DNA from 4 places in the Streptomyces sp. NPDC002580 genome. Region 2 is predicted to be linked to each of the others. Evidence: riboswitches for the same ligand, from Rfam matches in the RefSeq annotation. Region 2 holds a riboswitch; each other region holds the start of a gene.

Region 1 (4,166 bases), on a different contig from region 2:
TCGGGCTCAATGGACCCATGAGCCCTGCCGATCCCGCCGATCCAGTGGCGGCCGACGAGCCGTCCCCCGAGCTGCGCGCCGTGGCGCCCCAGCTCCGGGCACTGCGCCGCGCCGCCTCCCTCACCCTGGAGGCGGCGGCCCGTGATGCCGGGCTCTCACCCGCCCATCTCTCCCGGCTGGAGACCGGGCAGCGCCAGCCCTCGCTGCCGGTGCTGCTCACGCTGGCCCGCGTCTACGGTACGACGGTTTCCGAACTGCTCGGCGAGACGGTGGCCGACCGTGACGCGATCGTGCGGGCCGGCGACATGGAACCGGCCCCGGCGGGCGGCTGGACCTACTGGAAGGCCGGCGCGGCCGGCCGGGGCATGCAGGCGCTGCGCGTGCACGTCCCGTACGGCTCGCAGGGCGACATCGTGCGGGTCCATCCGGGCGAGGAGTGGCTGTATGTCCTCCAGGGGCGGCTCAGGCTGCGCCTCGGGGACACCGCGCACGTCCTGGAGCCCGGGGACAGTGCCCACTTCGACTCGCTCACCCCGCACCGCATCGCCGCCGCCGAGCGCGACGGGGCCGAGCTCCTCTTCGTACACACCCTGCTGCAGAGCCCCGTCGCCGCGCTGTGCCTCGGCCCGGCCGCCGGCCACCTCACCCCGGGAGAGACGTCATGACCGAACCCGTAGAACCCCGCCGGTCCATGGAGGAGAAGTTCCCGCGCGCCCTGTGGGTGCGGCTGATCATCTACGTCGCCGTCGGCCACGTCTTCGCGGCCTTCATCTACCTGCTCTTCACGCTGGGCGCGCACAACCAGTAGCGCCCGGACCCGGCGCGATCGGCGGGGGCCCGGGCCGCCCGGGCTCAGTCCAGGAGTCGCTCGCGCAGGCGTTCGCGCAGCTCGGGCGTCAGCCCCAGACCCTGTTCCAGATAGGTGTCGACGCCGCCCCAGGTCTCCTCGATCGTGTCGAACGCGGCCGTCAGGTACTCCGCGCGCGCGTCGAAGAGGGGGCTGAGCAGCTCCATGACCTCGGGGGAGTACGCGGCGGCCGAGGTGTTGCTGCGGCGCACCTTGTAGCGGCGGTGCGTGGCGTTCGACTCCAGGTAGTCGGCCACGATCGCGTCGCGCTCGACGCCGAGGGCGAGCAGGGTGACGGCGATGGACAGACCGGCCCGGTCCTTGCCGGCGGCGCAGTGCATCAGCGCGGGCACGCTGTCCTCGGTCAGCGCGCGCAGCACCTGGGAGTGCTCGGCGGTGCGCTCCTTGATGATCGTGCGGTAGGAGTTGATCATGCGGTTCGCGCCCTTGCCGTCGCCGAGGATCGCGTGCAGCTGGTCGAGGTCGCCGTCACGGACCATCTTCCAGAACTCGCTCCCGTCGGCCGGGTCGCTCAGCGGGAGATTCACGTTCCGGACGCCCGGCAGTTCGACGTCCGGGCCCTCCAGCCGCTGGTCCGCCGCGTTGCGGAAGTCGAAGATCGTGTGGAGTCCCAGGGAGATGAGGAACGCGGCGTCCTCCTCCGTGGCGTGCGCGAGGTGGCCGCTGCGGAACAGGTGCCCGTAGCGCACTCGTCGGCCGTCCGCGGTGGGCAGCCCGCCCACGTCGCGGAAGTTGCGCACTCCGCCGAGCTCGGGCTCGGTCGACGGGACCTGCTGCGTCACGGGGGCTCCTCCCCTTCGGCCGTCGGTGTCACCGGGCTGGACTCGGCGTCGATCGTCGGCAGTTGTCTTCGGCTCGCGCTCCCGACGATACGACATGGGTTCCTGGGGCAATGAGTCGTCCACAGGCGGTCACATGACACCCCGCACCACCCCCGGTGAGCGGCCGTGACGGGGCCGCGGAGCGAACCCCCGGCACGGCGCGCGCTCGCCGCGGCGGTACGGAGCTCCGCGGGGGATCCGGTCAGCCTGCCGCATAAAGCGTATGAACGTCATGGAATCGGCTGAATCGACCGAAGTGACGCGCCGGTGCGTCATGGTTCGAGTGCGAGCCGCACAAGGGGTCGGATGTGGAAGATATCCGCCGGTGTCGCATGTGGCCGTTCTGTCTGAATTGGTGGGTAAATTCCAACTGTCCCTGAAATGGGGTGTCGTGGGACAAGTCGCGTGAGGAGCGTCATATTCGTGACGATGCGTTGCCGTCGTCCTTTCTCAACCCGCCCGCATTCCCGGGCCGGTTGAGGGACCGGAAAGATCGTCATTCCACGGAGGGTGACGGCGAATACCGCATGGATCAAGAAAGGCGAGCGCACGGAAATCGCCCATAGTTGTCGACACGCTCGCATCTCGCTTACGTTCTGCCTCAATCCGGACGGACGCCCAATCCTGCCGCCGCCCGGAATCCGCACACTCACCCGTACACGGCAGGAGCGGGGGACCCACAGGTTTCGTGCCTGGTCCGGTCTCCGGAACAGGCTAGGGGTACAGCCGCGCAGCAGCGCGGCCGGGCATCTCCAGTCCGCACCCGACAGCTCACCCCGCAGGCGCCGGAGAGGAAATCGTCATGCCCGCGAAGGGTAAGCACCGCCGTCCCAAGTCCTTGCGAATCAGCCGCTCGATCGCCGTGGCCGGTACCGGTGGCGCCGCGCTCGCGCTGCCGCTGATGGGAGCCGCCGGCGCCCACGCCGCGACCCCGGCCGCCGTCACGCAGCACGTCGAGAAGGCCCCGGCCGCCGCTCCCGCCGCCGCGAAGGCCGGCACGAAGTCCGGCACGACGAAGACGTACGCCGTGAAGTCCGGCGACTACCTCTCGAAGATCGCCGACGAGCAGAACGTCAGCGGCGGCTGGAAGAAGATCTACTCCGACAACCGCTCCGCCATCGGCGGCGACCCGTCGCTGATCCACCCCGGCCTGAAGCTGTCGCTCGGCGAGAAGGCCGCCGCCACCGGCGCCACCCACGCGTCCACCCGGACGGCGGCCCCGGCCGCGAAGCCCGCCCAGGCGACCCAGGCCGCGAAGACCGCGGAGGCTGCCCCGGCCACCGAGTCGGCCCCCGCCGCCAACGGTTCCGGCTACACCCTGCCCGTCGAGGGCTCCGGCGTCGGCACCAGCTACAAGACCGCGGGCAGCATGTGGTCCAGCGGCTACCACACGGGCGTGGACTTCGTGGTCCCCACCGGCACCACCCTCAAGTCGATCGCCGCGGGCACCGTCGTCTCCGCGGGCTGGGGCGGCGCCTACGGCAACCAGGTCGTCATCCAGCACGCCGACGGCAAGTACTCCCAGTACGCGCACCTGTCGTCCCTGTCCGTCTCGGCCGGGCAGACCGTGACCGAGGGCCAGCAGATCGGCCTCTCCGGAGCGACCGGCAACGTCACCGGACCGCACCTGCACTTCGAGATCCGCACCACGCCGGACTACGGCTCGGACGTCGACCCCGTCGCGTACCTGCGCTCGCACGGTGTCACCGTCGGCTGACGCCGTGACCCGTACCCCCACCGCATCCTGCTCCTGACGGCAGGACCGCATCCGTAGGCCGGACCCCACGATCCCCGGGGTCCGGCCTGCGGTGTTTCCCGCACAAGGCGCGCGAACCCCCGTGGGGATTCCCCGCGTGATTTCCCGGCCCGAGTGTGATCGCTGCTTCAACAGCCCCTCTCGGGGCCCTATTCCAGAGTTGACCAACACTTGGTCAGTGGCTTATGTCACCGCCCGTCAACCCCTCCCTACGGTCGCGTAGCTCACATCGAAAGGTGAATGATGGCTCGATGTGGCAGACGATTCGAAGAGTGACAACAGATCAGTGATCGGGTCGTACGTGGCGGTGGGGGACAGCTTCACCGAAGGCGTCGGCGACCCTGGCCCCGACGGGGCCTTCGTCGGTTGGGCGGACCGCTTCGCGGTGCTTCTCGCGGACCGGCGGCCCGAGGGCGACTTCGACTACACCAATCTCGCCGTGCGCGGCAAACTGCTCGACCAGATCGTCGAGACCCAGCTCGTGCGGGCCAAGGAACTCGGCCCGGACATGGTCTCGTTCTGCGCGGGCGGCAACGACATCATCCGGCCCGGTACCGACCCCGACGAGGTCGCGGAGCGCTTCGAGCGCGCGGTCGCCGACCTCACCTCCGCCGTCGGCACCGTCATGGTGACCACCGGCTTCGACACCCGTGACGTCCCCGTGCTCAAGCATCTGCGCGGCAAGATCGCCACGTACAACGGACACGTGCGGGCCATCGCG
Region 2 (4,166 bases):
GCGAGGTCGGCGATGGTGACGTCCTCGGTCTCGCCGGAGCGGTGGGACATCATGCACTTGAAGCCGTTGCGCTGGGCCATCTCGACGGCGTCCAGCGTCTCGGTCAGCGAGCCGATCTGGTTCACCTTGACGAGCAGGGCGTTCGCGGAGCCCTCCTCGATGCCGCGGGCCAGACGCTCCGGGTTGGTGACGAAGAGGTCGTCGCCGACGATCTGGACCTTGTCGCCCAGCTTGTCGGTGATGACCTTCCAGCCGGCCCAGTCGTCCTCGTACAGCGGGTCCTCGATGGAGACGAGCGGGTACGCGGAGACGAGCTCCTCGTAGTACTCGGTCATCTCGGCGGCCGAGCGGGACTTGCCCTCGAACTCGTACTTGCCGTCCTTGTAGAACTCGGACGCGGCGACGTCGAGCGCGAGCGCGATCTGCTCGCCGGGGACGTAACCGGCCTGCTTGATGGCCTCGAGGATGAGGTCCAGCGCGGCGCGGTTCGACTCCAGGTTCGGGGCGAAGCCGCCCTCGTCGCCGAGGCCGGTGGACAGGCCCTTGGTCTTCAGCACCTTCTTGAGGGTGTGGTAGACCTCGGCGCCCCAGCGCAGCGCCTCGGAGAAGGACTCCGCGCCGATCGGGGCGATCATGAACTCCTGGATGTCCACGTTCGAGTCGGCGTGCGACCCGCCGTTCAGGATGTTCATCATCGGAACGGGCAGCAGGTGCGCGTTCGGGCCGCCCAGGTAGCGGAAGAGCGGGAGGTCGGACGCCTCGGAAGCGGCGTGCGCGACGGCGAGCGAGACGCCGAGGATGGCGTTGGCGCCGAGCGAGCCCTTGTTGTCGGTGGCGTCCAGGTCGAACATCGCCTGGTCGATCAGGCGCTGCTCGGTGGCGTCGTAGCCGACGAGCTCCGGGCCGATCTGCTCGATGACGGCGAGGACGGCCTTCTCGACACCCTTGCCGAGGTAGCGGTTGGGGTCACCGTCGCGGAGCTCGATGGCCTCGAAGGCGCCGGTGGAAGCGCCGGACGGAACGGCGGCACGACCCGTGCTGCCGTCGTCGAGGCCGACCTCGACCTCGACCGTGGGGTTGCCTCGGGAGTCCAGGATTTCCCGGGCTACGACGACGTCGATGGACGGCACGAGCATCTCCTTATTGGGATGTGACGCGATTACGCGGGGCTCGGCAGCCCCGCGGGATGAGCCTAACCGGCCCAGGGGGATCGGCCAGCCGATCGACCACCCCTCGGGCAGAACTGAGAGTACATATTGTTCCTGAACTAAACAAAGAAGAAATGAAAAACCCCGCTCCGGTGCGTACGGGGGAGAACGCACCGGAGCGGGGAGCCCGGGGGAACGGGGGCCCTCACCGGGCCTTTCCCAAAAAGGCCCGGCCAGGGAGGGGAGAGCTGTCGCTCGGCCCGGAGAGGGCCGAGCGCCGCCGGGGAGGTGGTCGCCGTCCGCCGAAAGCGACCGTCACCGACCGGCGCGCCGCGGCACTCAGCCGAGGTGCAGCTGCTGGCCCGGGTAGATGAAGTCGGCGTCGGCGACGATGTCCTTGTTCAGCTTGAACAGCTTCTGCCAGCCGCCCTTGACGTGCTTCTTCTCGGCGATCGAGCTGAGGGTGTCACCCTTGACGACCTTGTACTCGCCGTCACCCTTCTTGACCTTCTTGCCGGTCGGGGTGGTGACGGTCTTCTGCGCGGCCGGGCGCTCCGCGGAACGGGAGACGGGCTGCTCCGTCGTCCGGGTGGCGGTGTCCTGCGAGGCGCTCGACGAGGAGGAGCCGGAGGGGGTCGACGGGGTCGAGGTGCCACCGGTGTACGCGGCGCTCGACAGGCCGACGCCGCAGGTCGGCCAGGCGCCCTTGCCCTGCCCGGCGAGGACCTTCTCGCCGATGGTGATCTGCTGCGACTTCGAGGCCTGGTCGGCGGTGGCGGCGTAGGCGGTGCCGCCGTACGCGGCCCACGTGGAGGCCGAGAACTGCAGGCCGCCGTAGTAGCCGTTGCCGGTGTTGATCGACCAGTTGCCGCCGGCCTCGCACTGGGCGACGGCGTCCCACTCGGAGGCGGTGGCCGCGGAGGCGTTGCCGGCCGCCATCAGCGGGGCGGCGATGGCGACGCCGGTGACGCCGGCGAGCGTGGCGACGCGGGTGGCCTTGTTCGGACGGCGGTGCTTGCCCTTGCCGGAAAACAGCATGGAGTGATCCCCTCACCGACGCCTGCGAGGTGAGCTGTCGGGTTCGGGCCGGTTGAGTTGCCCGGCCGCGTCCCCTCGGTCCTGGTCTCCAGGACGTCCGGCACGCGGCTTAACCCCAAGCCGTCCCCGGGTGTCTCTCAACTCCCGGACGCGGCGCTTACCTTGGGTCCCCCGCTCCTGCCTACGGCGCTTGACGCGACGAGTGTTCCCGTACGGCCGCTGGCAGGATTCGGCGTTGCGATCGTCGGGGCCCGCTGTGGCGAGCGGTCCGACCGTAAGCAGTCGATCGGCGGAATTTCAAAGACGATCAGGGCTTCTGAGACCCATCTCTCACTTCCGCCAAACCGGACATTCCACGGCGAATCGTGACGCGAACTCCCCCTACTGCTGGAGCGTTTCGACGGTGACGGCGATGCTCCGACCAGGCACGACGAGGCCGGGACCGGCGTCCGCGGCGTCCTCGTCGGCGGTGGACAGGTTGCCCCATCCGCTGTCGAGGAGAAGGGAGTCGGAGGAACCCGAGAGGCCGTCCGTGACGTACAGGTCGTCGAGGACGTCGCGCGAGGCGTGCCGACCGACGGCGACATCGCCTCGGCTGTCGGCCGCCCGCTCGGCGGCACTGTCGCCGCGGTGCCGCCCGGCACCGGTGCTCTCGTCGTCGGAAGCCCCCGAAGAGGCGCCCTTCTTGCCCGACTTGCCCGACTTGTCACCTTCGGTGGCCGTCTTGTCGGAGCTGTCGGAGCTCTGCGAAGCACTGGGTTCCGGAGTGGCGTCCGAGGAGTCACCCGAAGCGGACGAACCATAGGAAGGGGTCGAGTCGGGCTCGGTCGACAGACCGGACGACCCGTATCCGCCCGACTCGCTCCCGGCATCGCCCTCGACACCCGTGTCGACCTGGACGTCACCCGAGCTCGTACCGAGCCCGGAGAGCGGCCCGCAGGTCGGCCAGGCCGCGAGGCCCCGGTCGTCGAGCAGTCGCTCCGCGACGGCTATCTGCTGCGAGCGGCTGGCCTGGTCGGCCTGCGGGGCGTACTCGAGGCCGCCGTGCGCCTCCCAGTCGTCCTGGGACAGCTGAAGCCCGCCGTAGTACCCGTTCTCGCTGTCGGAGCTCCACGCACCGCCGCTCTCGCACTGCGCCACCCGGTCCCAGGTGTTCCCGTCGGCCGCGCTGGCACTCGACGCCGCGAGCAGCGGAATGGCGATGGCCGATCCGGCCACCCCCGCGGCGACGATGAGAGCAGGTGCCTGACGAGGGCGACGGTGACGGCCGTTCCCGGAGAGCATCTGGAAACCTTTCGCGTGACGGCGGGTGACTACGACGACTCCCACGAAGTGCTCGGTGCGGGTGTCGCGTTGATGGGTGAACGTAGTCGCACTCGATCACTTGTCACAAGTCGATGCAGTACAGATCACGTGAAGATCACAAAATTGATGGACCATCACGTTCCGGTAGCCGCGAGGGCACCCTTTCCGGTATTCGGAAGAAATCCTTCGGCGAAGGTGTCGAAGGGTCACCGATGCGCCGTTCAGGGCCTATTTGACCGGGGTGAACTCCACCGGAAGCGTGCGCAATCCACGCATAATCAGCCCTCCGCGCCAGCGCAGATCAGCCGAATCCACCCCAAGCCGAAGGTCGGGCAGGCGGTTGAGGAGCGTACCGATGGCGGTCTGCCCCTCCAGCCGGGCGAGCGGCGCACCCAGGCAGTAGTGGATGCCGTGCCCGTAGCCCACGTGCTGATTGTCACTCCGTGCGAGATCGAGCGTGTCCGGCCGCTCGAACCGTTCGGGGTCCCGGTCCGCGGCGGCGAGAACCACGAGCACGGGATCACCGGCCGAGATGACCTGCCCGCCGATCCGCACGTCCTCCGTCGCGAACCGCCAGGTGGCCAGTTCCACGGGCCCGTCGTAGCGCAGGAGTTCCTCCACACCGGTCTCGAGCAGCCCGCTCTCCCCGGCCGCGAGGGAGGCCTGGAGGCGGGC
Region 3 (4,166 bases), on a different contig from region 2:
CGACCGGTCGCGGGCCGCGTTGGCGAAGGTGGCCCAGGCGGGTGCCCGGCACCTCGTGGTGACGGGCCGCCCCGCGCCGCGCGTGCGACCGCTGCTCGACGAACTCGGCGGTGAGGGACTGGCGGTGTGCGGACAGGGGGCGCAGCTGTACGACGCCGGGGCGGACCGGATGCTCTGGTCGGTGACCCTGGACAGGGAACTGGCGGAGACGGCGCTCGGCAAGATCGAGGCGGAGGTCGGGATGCTGTACGCGGCGGTCGACCAGGACGGCGTGGACGGGCTGACGCTCATCGAGCCGGGGTACGTGATGCCGCATCCGACCCTGCCGGCGGTGCGGGTGCGGCGGCGGGACGACCTCTGGTCGGAGCCGATCAGCAAGGTGCTGCTCCGTCACCCCTTGTTGTCCGACGACGAGTTGGCGTCGGCGGCGCGAGGAGTGGTCGGCTCGCTCGCGACGGTCACGATGTCCGGGCCCGGCACCGTCGAACTCCAGCCATGCGGGGTGACCAAGGCGACGGGCCTCGCTCTGGCGGCGGCGCATCTGGGGCTCAGCCCCTCGGCGACGCTCGCCTTCGGAGACATGCCCAACGACATCCCGATGTTCGACTGGGCCGCCCGTGGCGTGGCGATGGCCAACGCCCATCCGGAACTGAAGGCGGTGGCCGACGAGGTCACGCTGTCGAACGAGGACGACGGGATCGCGGTCGTCCTGGAGCGCCTCTTCGGCTTCTAGGGGTCGTCGGCCGAGGGGCCCGACGCCGGCGAGTCGGCGTGCGGCGCCCACGACGACGCACCCGTCGGCGGGCCCGGGTACGGGCCGCCGACGGGTGCGGGTGCGATCGGTGCCGCGGTGTGATCAGTAGGCGCCGTTGACGTTGTCGATGGAGCCGTAGGTCTTGGCCGCGTAGTTGCAGGCCGCGGTGATGTTCGCGACCGGGTCGTAGGGGTCCATCGACGTGCCGGGGACGTGGAAGGCCCGGAACGTGGGGTCGATGACCTGGAGCAGGCCCTTGGAGGGGGTGCCCGCGACGGCGTTGGAGTCCCAGTTGTTGATGGCGAGCGGGTTGCCGGACGACTCGCGCATCACGTTGCGGTGGATGCCGTCGTAGCTGCCCGGGATGCCGTGCTGGGCCATGATGTCCAGCGAGTGCTTGATCCAGCCGTCGAGGTCGTTCGTGTACGTCTTGGCGGAGGCCTGGACGGCCGTCGTCGCGGCCTTCTTGGCGACTGCCGGGGTGGCCTTCGCCGTCGTGCCCGCGGCCGTCGGCTTCAGCGTCTTCGTGCCCACGGTCAGCTTCAGGCCCGGGCTGATCAACGCGGGGTTGTCGCCGATGACGGCGCGGTTCGCCTGGTACAGCTTCTTCCAGCCGCCGCTCTCGGGGTGCTTCTGCGCCACCTTGGAGAGGGTGTCACCCGCGACCACCTTGTAGGTGATGAGCTGGACGTTGGGGACCACCGCGGTCTTCGCGGCCTTGGTGACCTGGGGGGCCTGCGCCGGGGTGGCCGCGTGGGCGCCGGTCGCGCTCACGAGCGGGAGGGCGAGGGCTATGCCACCCGTACCGGCGGCGATCATGCCCCGAGTGATGATGTTGGACTTCGTGTGGCGGTGCTTGCCTCGTGCGGGCATGACTGGTGTCCTCTCCGACGCCTGCGAGGTGAGCTGTCGGGTTCGGGCGGGAGATGCCCGGCCGCGTTTTCGGGCGCGGCTTCACCCCAGCCGGTCCGGTGTGTCCGGATCGGCGGCTTACCTGTGGTTCCCCCGCTCCTGCCGTGCGTGGGTGGGTGGGTTTCCGGGCGGCGGCAGGATTCGGCGATCCGCCCGGGATCGACGGAAACGTATGCGAGAGCACATGTCCGGAACAAGGCCAGATTTGGCTTTGAAGATCTATTTCGCCTGTTTAGAGCCAGGGGGAAACGTCCGATTAAGGCGGAATTGAATCCTCAACTTGCCTTTGGTGAACGGGTTGGCGGGGGAGGGGTGCGAGGCGGCGGACCGGTTCGCGGGTGACTCAACTCACGAGGTCGAGGGTCATCAACGCGGCATGCCGGGCAAGTCGGGCATTGCGCCCTTGGGGGTGGGGTGTCGGGACGCCTCAAGGCGCCCGGCGAGCCCCTTGCGGAGGGGTGCGGGCCGCGGGGCGCGTGGCAGGGTCGGACCAGGGCGGGTGACGTCGTGCGCCGAGGGGGCGACGAGAGGGAACTCCCTTACCCGTAAGCCCTGTTCGTCCGGTTCTGTCAGCCGGCCGTGCGCGGGGTCCTCTTCTCCCGGGTCCGGTGGAAGACGACCTCGTCGCCGTCCTTGCGGACGAGCTCGTCGGACAGGACGAAGTCCCGCGCGTCGCACCTGATGGCGGAGGTCGTCTCGACGCGGGCGTCCCACGGCAGGTCCGGGCGGTGCAGCCGGATCGACCAGGTCGAGCGGGCGCGGGCGGACGACGGGTCCGACTCGTCGATCGTGTACGTCTCCCGCGCGTCCTCCGTGTGTTCGAGGCCGTCGGGATGCACGCGGGTGCCGCCGTGGCGCGGGTTCGCCTCGAGGCGCCAGGTGCCCGCGGCCACGTCGCGCAAAACCAGGCGCCGCGGGCGCGGTTCGTCCAGCGTCTCGGAGTCGGTCGCGCCGAGGGGCTCCGCCTCCTCCGGTTCCCCGAACGTGATGGACGGGTCCGACGCCCTTGTCCGTAAGGGGAGTTCGAGGGTGCTGCCGATCGGTTCGAGGGTGAAGCCCGCCGCCGAGCCCGGCCGCGGCCAGATCCAGGGCCAGTACGCCGAGGAGACGCTCAGCCGGATGCGGTGGCCCGCCGGGAACGCGTAGCCGATGGCGGACAGGTCGAACATCACGTTCTCCGTGGTGCCCGGACTCCAGGGGACCGTCCGGTCGCGGTCCCGGCGGGCCGACAGGTTCAGGGCGCCGCGGGTGACGAGGGTGGACGCTCCGTCCGGGGCCACGTCGCACAGGCGGGCGATCACCTGGCCCCCGGGTGGGCCGGACGTCAGCCGCAGTGAGACCCGAGGGCGGCCCAGCACCCAGGTCTCCGCCGGCACCGCGAACTCGAAGCAGGCCGACCGGGCGTCCTCCTCCCGCTGGTCCGGCGGCAGGTCGGCGTCGTCGCCGGAGGGGAGGAGGCGGCCCGCGTCGATCCCCGTGTGCTGAGGGGACCGCACCGGCACCGGGGCACCCTGGAGCGCGTACGCGACCTGGGTCACCGAGGGCGAGGGCCAGGCCGGGCCGCCGACCCGGCGGCCCGCAAGGTCCCCGTGCACGGCCGCCGGGGGGTGCGCGTCCATCACGTACGAACGCAGGAGAGGAGCGGAGAGCGCGCCGGTGTCCTCTTCCCGGAGCCGGTGGTCCCACCAGCGCAGCGTCTCCTGGCGGCTCGGGCGCGGGAGCGGCGATGCGGAGGGAGTCGCAGCCGCCCCAGGCGATCCCGAACATGCCGACCCTGCCGGTGCACCAGGACCGGTCGGCCGGCCAGCCGATCACTTCCACGCCGTCGGCCGGCTCGGTCTCCGAGCACCCGTCCGTCGGCGCGCCCTCCGAGTTGCCGTACCCGCGCGTGTCCACGCGGACGGAGGCGTAACCATGACCGGCGTACCAGGGGTGCCGCTGCCGGTCGCGCGGGGCCGTCCCGTCGGTCGGGCGATGCGGGTGGTACTCCAGGAGCGCCGGCCGGTACGGGGTCCTCGGTCAGCGGAGGCCAGATCCTGGCGTACAGACGGGTGCCGTCCGAGAGGGGGACGAGGACGTCCTCGTGAGTGATCTCGTGGGGAAGGACGTACGGATACGCATGGGCGTCACCTCGGAGGACGGGGTGCATCGTGTGGCGCGGCCGGGGAAGAGAGGAGAGGAGGGGCGCGGGCGGGCCTGGCTCGTTCCGGCGGGGCTGCGGGACGCGGTCAGCCCTTCCGGGGACTTCTCCGTGGGGCGTCGGACACCGGTCCAAATCTACTGATCATGAACATACCGCCGGTGATCCGCATGTGCCCGCGCGTCGGGGTACTCGTCGTTGGGGCGGGCAGGTACATCTCGTGTGCCTTACGGGTGTACTCCCGTATACCTGCTGGCGGAGCGAAGTCGGCCAGGGGACGGTGGGCGCTCGTGGTGATCGAAACGTGACCGGATACGCTGACTTGAGTGATGGCAGCGACACATCGACAAACCGTGTCAT
Region 4 (4,166 bases), on a different contig from region 2:
GCTCGGGCCCCGTCGGCTGCGTCGGTACGCGCCGGCCGCCACCGGACGGCGGCTCGTGATGCCAGGGTCACGGAGGGCTGTGGGAGGATCCCACCTCGGCCGAGTCGAGGCGTGCAGACGCGCCATGAGGGTGGAGAGGTGCCATGCGACGCTCCGCGCGGATGTCCGCCGCTGAGGTGTCCCGAACCGGTGTGTCCCGGACCGGACCGACCGGGGGTCCCGTGGCGCTGGTGCCGTGTCGCGCCGGCGGTCCGGGCGCGGGTCCGGCGCGCGCCGCCGTGCTGATCCTGCACGGCGGCATGGCCGACAGCGCGGACCCGTCACGTCCGTGGCATGCCGCGCGCGTGCGCATGCGGCCCTTCGTGCGCGCGGTGACCCGGGCCCTGCCCGGCGAGGACGTGTTCGTCGGGCAGGTGCGCTTCCGCCACAGGGGATGGAACGGCACGGACGCCGACCCCGTCACCGATGTCCGGCGGGCGCTCGGCGAACTGGCCGACCTGGTGGGAGAGGTTCCGGTCGTGCTGGTGGGTCATTCGATGGGGGGCCGCGCCGCCCTGAGCGCCGCGGCCGCTCCCCAGGTCCGGGCCGTGGTGGCACTGGCCCCCTGGTGTCCGGAAGGTGAGCCGGTGGCCCACCTCCGGGACAAGCGGGTCGTCGTGCTGCACGGCGACCGGGACCGGGTCACCGATCCCGCCGCCTCCTTCGCCCTCGTCCGAAGGGCCGGGGACGCCGGCTCCGCCGCGAGCGCCGTGCGGGTCGAGGGCGGTGACCACGCCATGCTCCGTCGCGCGCTCACCTGGCACCGGGCCACGGCCTCGACGGTCGCCGAACTGGTGAACCAACTCGACAGCGGCCTCGGACCGCTCCCCGCCGGAGGGCCGGGAAGCGAACCCGACGTTCTCTAGAACGCGGTCGGATCCAGCCGGTCGTCGGGGTCCGGGCCGGCCGAGAAGCCGCGGCGAGGGCCGCCCGTCAGCCGTGCGGCGGAGGCGGGAAGCGGTGCGCCCGTCGAGGGATCCCAGCTGAGGATCCACTCGAAGTCGCGTTGCAGCCGACGGGCTTCGCTTCGGACGAGCGTCGGTATGTCGCCGCGTTCGGAGATCAGTTGGGCATAGATCGGCGCATCGTGCACGTGGGGATCCTCGACTCGCTCTCGTGGTCTTCCGTGTCTCGAAGGTAGGGCCGGGAGCCGTTCCCAGTGGTCATCCCGCCGGCTCGGCCACAACCGGTCACGCTGTGACCATCGGGCGCCCTCGATGTCGAACGGGATGTCAGGGAAAGCCAGTTCCGCATGCACTTTCGACCGGTCCCGGGAAGGCCGGCCCGGGGCGACGGTCCCGGGGCGGGAGTCCCTGGTGGACCGTCCGGTGTCGGGCGGCGAAGACCGGCGCGACGTGCGGGTGTCGGGTCCGGGCGGAATCGCGAACGCCCTCAACGGAGTTGCCCGGCCGTCGTTTCGCGTACGGGGTGTGCCCTCACCGTCGCCGTATGAGACGGTGCGATGAAGGTCACGAAAATGTATCGGACATCTGGGACGTGGATCTTCACACAGGGTGCACAACATGGCTAAGTTGGCGACCAGGCCGCCCGATTCCCTCCGGCGAAGCCCGCCGGGCGGCGCGGCCTCCGCCGAGTCCTGTCTGTCCCTGTGGCAGCCGGAGCCGGGGACCCACCGAACTTGGGGTGAATCGGTCCGACTGCCTTACGGGGCAGGGACCGTAGGGCATACCTTCCGGAATCGTCCGCCCGAACCCGACAGCTAACCCGGTAGGCGGATGACGGAAGGAGTACCTCTCCCATGGCGCCGGAACGCACCCCGCCCACCCCGGGCACCAACCTGCCGAGCGTGCGGGACACCGACTCCGCGATGGCCTTGGCCCGCGAGTCGATGTCCGCCGAGGCGCCGGCCGGGCGCGAGGAGCCCAGCGGGGAGGAAGTCCGCCGACGGCTCTCGTCGCTCTACGACCATGCGGAGAACGCGACCGGCAACTTCAACGGGACCCGCGCTCTGGCGAACAGTGGCCGCAGGTCCGAACGCCGAGGTGGCGGCCAGGGGCGCGGGGACACCGATCCCGCGCAGGCCGACCTGATGAGGCAGTGGTTCGACGGAGCGCGCACCCGGCGAGGCCCCTCGCTGCCGGCCGTGCTGCCCGCCGACAGACAGCCGAGCCCCGGCCGGGACACGGCCCGCCCGGCGGCGGGCGGGAGCCGTCCGGCGGACGGCCCGACGACGTATCAGGTGGAGCGGGCCGCCCGCCCCGTGGCCGAGCTGACCGCGGCACCGGCGCGAGAGCTGACCGCGGGTCCGGCTCCCGAACCGACCGCACGCCCCGTCCTGGAACTCACCGCCGGTTCGGCGAACGGGATGACGGCCGGACGCGCCCCGGCCCCGGCACCCCCCGAGGCAGCGGTCCGCGCGGCGTCGCCCGCGGCGTCCGCCCCGGCCGCGGAGGCGCAGACGTCCCCGCTGAAGGTCAAGAAGGACAGTGCCCGGCGCAAGCTGGCCGTGGCACAGGAACTGATGTCGAGACACCAGGCACAGCAGAACCTGCCGGCCGTGCCGGCCCCGGCGATCGAGTACCAGCCGATGGCGGAGGGGCCCCGGCTCACCTCCTTCGAGACGGCGCCCCTGCCCCCTTGGGCCGCGCCCGCCCGCACGCCGTTCGCGCCGGGCCCGCAGCTCACGGCGTTCGAATCGGCGCCCCTGCCCACGGTGTTCCCGCCCGCCCCGTTCGAGCAGGCCCCCGTGCTCCCGTCGTTCGCACCGACCCCCGCGCCCCCGGCCTTCGAGTCGGCGCAGTCGCCGACCGCGTTCCCGCCGCCGGCGTTCGAGTCGGCGCCGCTGCCCACCGTGTTCCCGCCCGCCCCGGCGGCGTTCGAGTCGGCACCGCTGCCGACAGCGTTCCCTCCGGCGCCGGCACTCCCGTCGTTCGCGCCGGGTGCCGCACCCGTCGCGTTCGAGTCGGCGCCCCTGCCGACCGCGTTCCCGCCCGCCCCCGTGCTCCCGTCGTTCGCGCCCGCACCGGTCGAGGCGCCGCAGGTCGATGAGGCGTGGCGGCAGTCGTGGCCCGCCGGGAGCGGTGGCTCGTGGCCCGCGGCCGCGGCCCCCGCGCCCGCCGCCCCCGAGCCCGGGTTCGACATCGACCGCCTCACCCGTGCGGGTGCCGGTACCGGTGGCGGCATCGTCGGTGGTGCCGCTGTCGCCGCGCCACCGGTCGTCGCGCACGACAGTCGGGCCGCGCAGGCGGTCGCCTTCGCCCGTGCCCAGATCGGCATGCCGTGCGTGTGGGGCGCCTCGGGACCGGGCTCGTACGACCCGTCCGGGCTCACCCAGGCCGCCTGGAAGAGTGCCGGGGTGATGCTGCCCCGCGCGACCGGGGATCAGTCGCGGTTCGGCCCCGCCGTCGCCCTGTCCGATATCCAGCCGGGGGACCTGGTCTTCTTCCACGGCAACGTGAGCCACGTCGGTCTCTACATCGGTGACGGCGTGATGGTCCACGCCCCGAGCCCCGGTGCGCGGATCGCGGAGGAGTCGGTCCACTACGCCGGACAGGGGACGATCCACAGCGTCGTACGGCCCGCCTGAGACCCGGCCCGCCTGAGACCCGGCCCGCCCGAAAGCCGGTCCGGTCGGTTCGGTACGCCCGGCCCGGTCGGTCCGGGCGTACCGCGGCGGCGCTCCGTCAGAACTCGCTGTCGATCCCCGTGACGGCGGCCGGTCCCAGCGGGGCGTCGTCCTCGGACAGGCCGCTGTCGCGGAGCGCGCCGGAGACGAGCCGGACGGCTTCCGCCTCGGCGCTCCTGCGGTCCGCCGCCTCGACCTCGAGCCGGACGGAGAACGTGTTGTTCTCGCCGACGGTCAGCAGGCTCAGATCCTCGCTCTCGCCCAGATCCGTGTTCTGCGGGTCCTGAGGGCGAAGCCTGCGCTCCACGTCGGCACGGGAGGCGTCCGGGAGGCCGTGGACGAACGTCCCGGGGACGGTGATGACGTAGGTGGTCACAGGAACTCCTTGCGTGAGCGCCACCGCGGGCGTGAGGTGCGGTCGGCTGCGTGATCGCCCGTGTACCCCGCATTGTGCCGGGCACCCGGATCTTCTTCGCGTCGAGGCACGGCCCCAGCGCCCTCCGTGTCGGTGACCACGGTGCCCTCGCCGAGGAAGGGCGAC

The links. Region 2 has a riboswitch for cyclic di-AMP ahead of ACFYW7_RS17220 (transglycosylase family protein). Riboswitches for the same ligand answer to the same signal wherever they lie in the genome.
Region 1: another riboswitch for cyclic di-AMP. It lies ahead of ACFYW7_RS10285 (peptidoglycan DD-metalloendopeptidase family protein); the one in region 2 lies ahead of ACFYW7_RS17220 (transglycosylase family protein).
Region 3: another riboswitch for cyclic di-AMP. It lies ahead of ACFYW7_RS30605 (transglycosylase SLT domain-containing protein); the one in region 2 lies ahead of ACFYW7_RS17220 (transglycosylase family protein).
Region 4: another riboswitch for cyclic di-AMP. It lies ahead of ACFYW7_RS25640 (NlpC/P60 family protein); the one in region 2 lies ahead of ACFYW7_RS17220 (transglycosylase family protein).

Annotation. Positions count from the first base shown of each region.
Region 1 is NZ_JBIAQZ010000002.1:877,040-881,205, reverse strand. It holds gene ACFYW7_RS10300 (helix-turn-helix domain-containing protein) at 18-665, shown strand; gene ACFYW7_RS10295 (DUF6126 family protein) at 692-808, shown strand; gene ACFYW7_RS10290 (tyrosine-protein phosphatase) at 853-1,650, opposite strand; cyclic di-AMP (ydaO/yuaA leader) riboswitch at 2,330-2,487, shown strand; gene ACFYW7_RS10285 (peptidoglycan DD-metalloendopeptidase family protein) at 2,492-3,406, shown strand; gene ACFYW7_RS10280 (SGNH/GDSL hydrolase family protein) at 3,732-4,166, shown strand, end outside.
Region 2 is NZ_JBIAQZ010000005.1:99,014-103,179, forward strand. It holds gene eno (phosphopyruvate hydratase) at 1-1,136, opposite strand, end outside; gene ACFYW7_RS17220 (transglycosylase family protein) at 1,488-2,186, opposite strand; cyclic di-AMP (ydaO/yuaA leader) riboswitch at 2,191-2,385, opposite strand; gene ACFYW7_RS17225 (transglycosylase family protein) at 2,568-3,470, opposite strand; gene ACFYW7_RS17230 (cytochrome P450) at 3,720-4,166, opposite strand, start outside.
Region 3 is NZ_JBIAQZ010000011.1:154,949-159,114, forward strand. It holds gene ACFYW7_RS30600 (HAD family hydrolase) at 1-733, shown strand, start outside; gene ACFYW7_RS30605 (transglycosylase SLT domain-containing protein) at 857-1,627, opposite strand; cyclic di-AMP (ydaO/yuaA leader) riboswitch at 1,631-1,791, opposite strand; partial or broken gene ACFYW7_RS30610 (CocE/NonD family hydrolase) at 2,236-3,787, opposite strand.
Region 4 is NZ_JBIAQZ010000008.1:406,488-410,653, reverse strand. It holds gene ACFYW7_RS25650 (alpha/beta hydrolase) at 231-905, shown strand; gene ACFYW7_RS25645 (hypothetical protein) at 902-1,132, opposite strand; cyclic di-AMP (ydaO/yuaA leader) riboswitch at 1,618-1,790, shown strand; gene ACFYW7_RS25640 (NlpC/P60 family protein) at 1,799-3,586, shown strand; gene ACFYW7_RS25635 (hypothetical protein) at 3,684-4,001, opposite strand.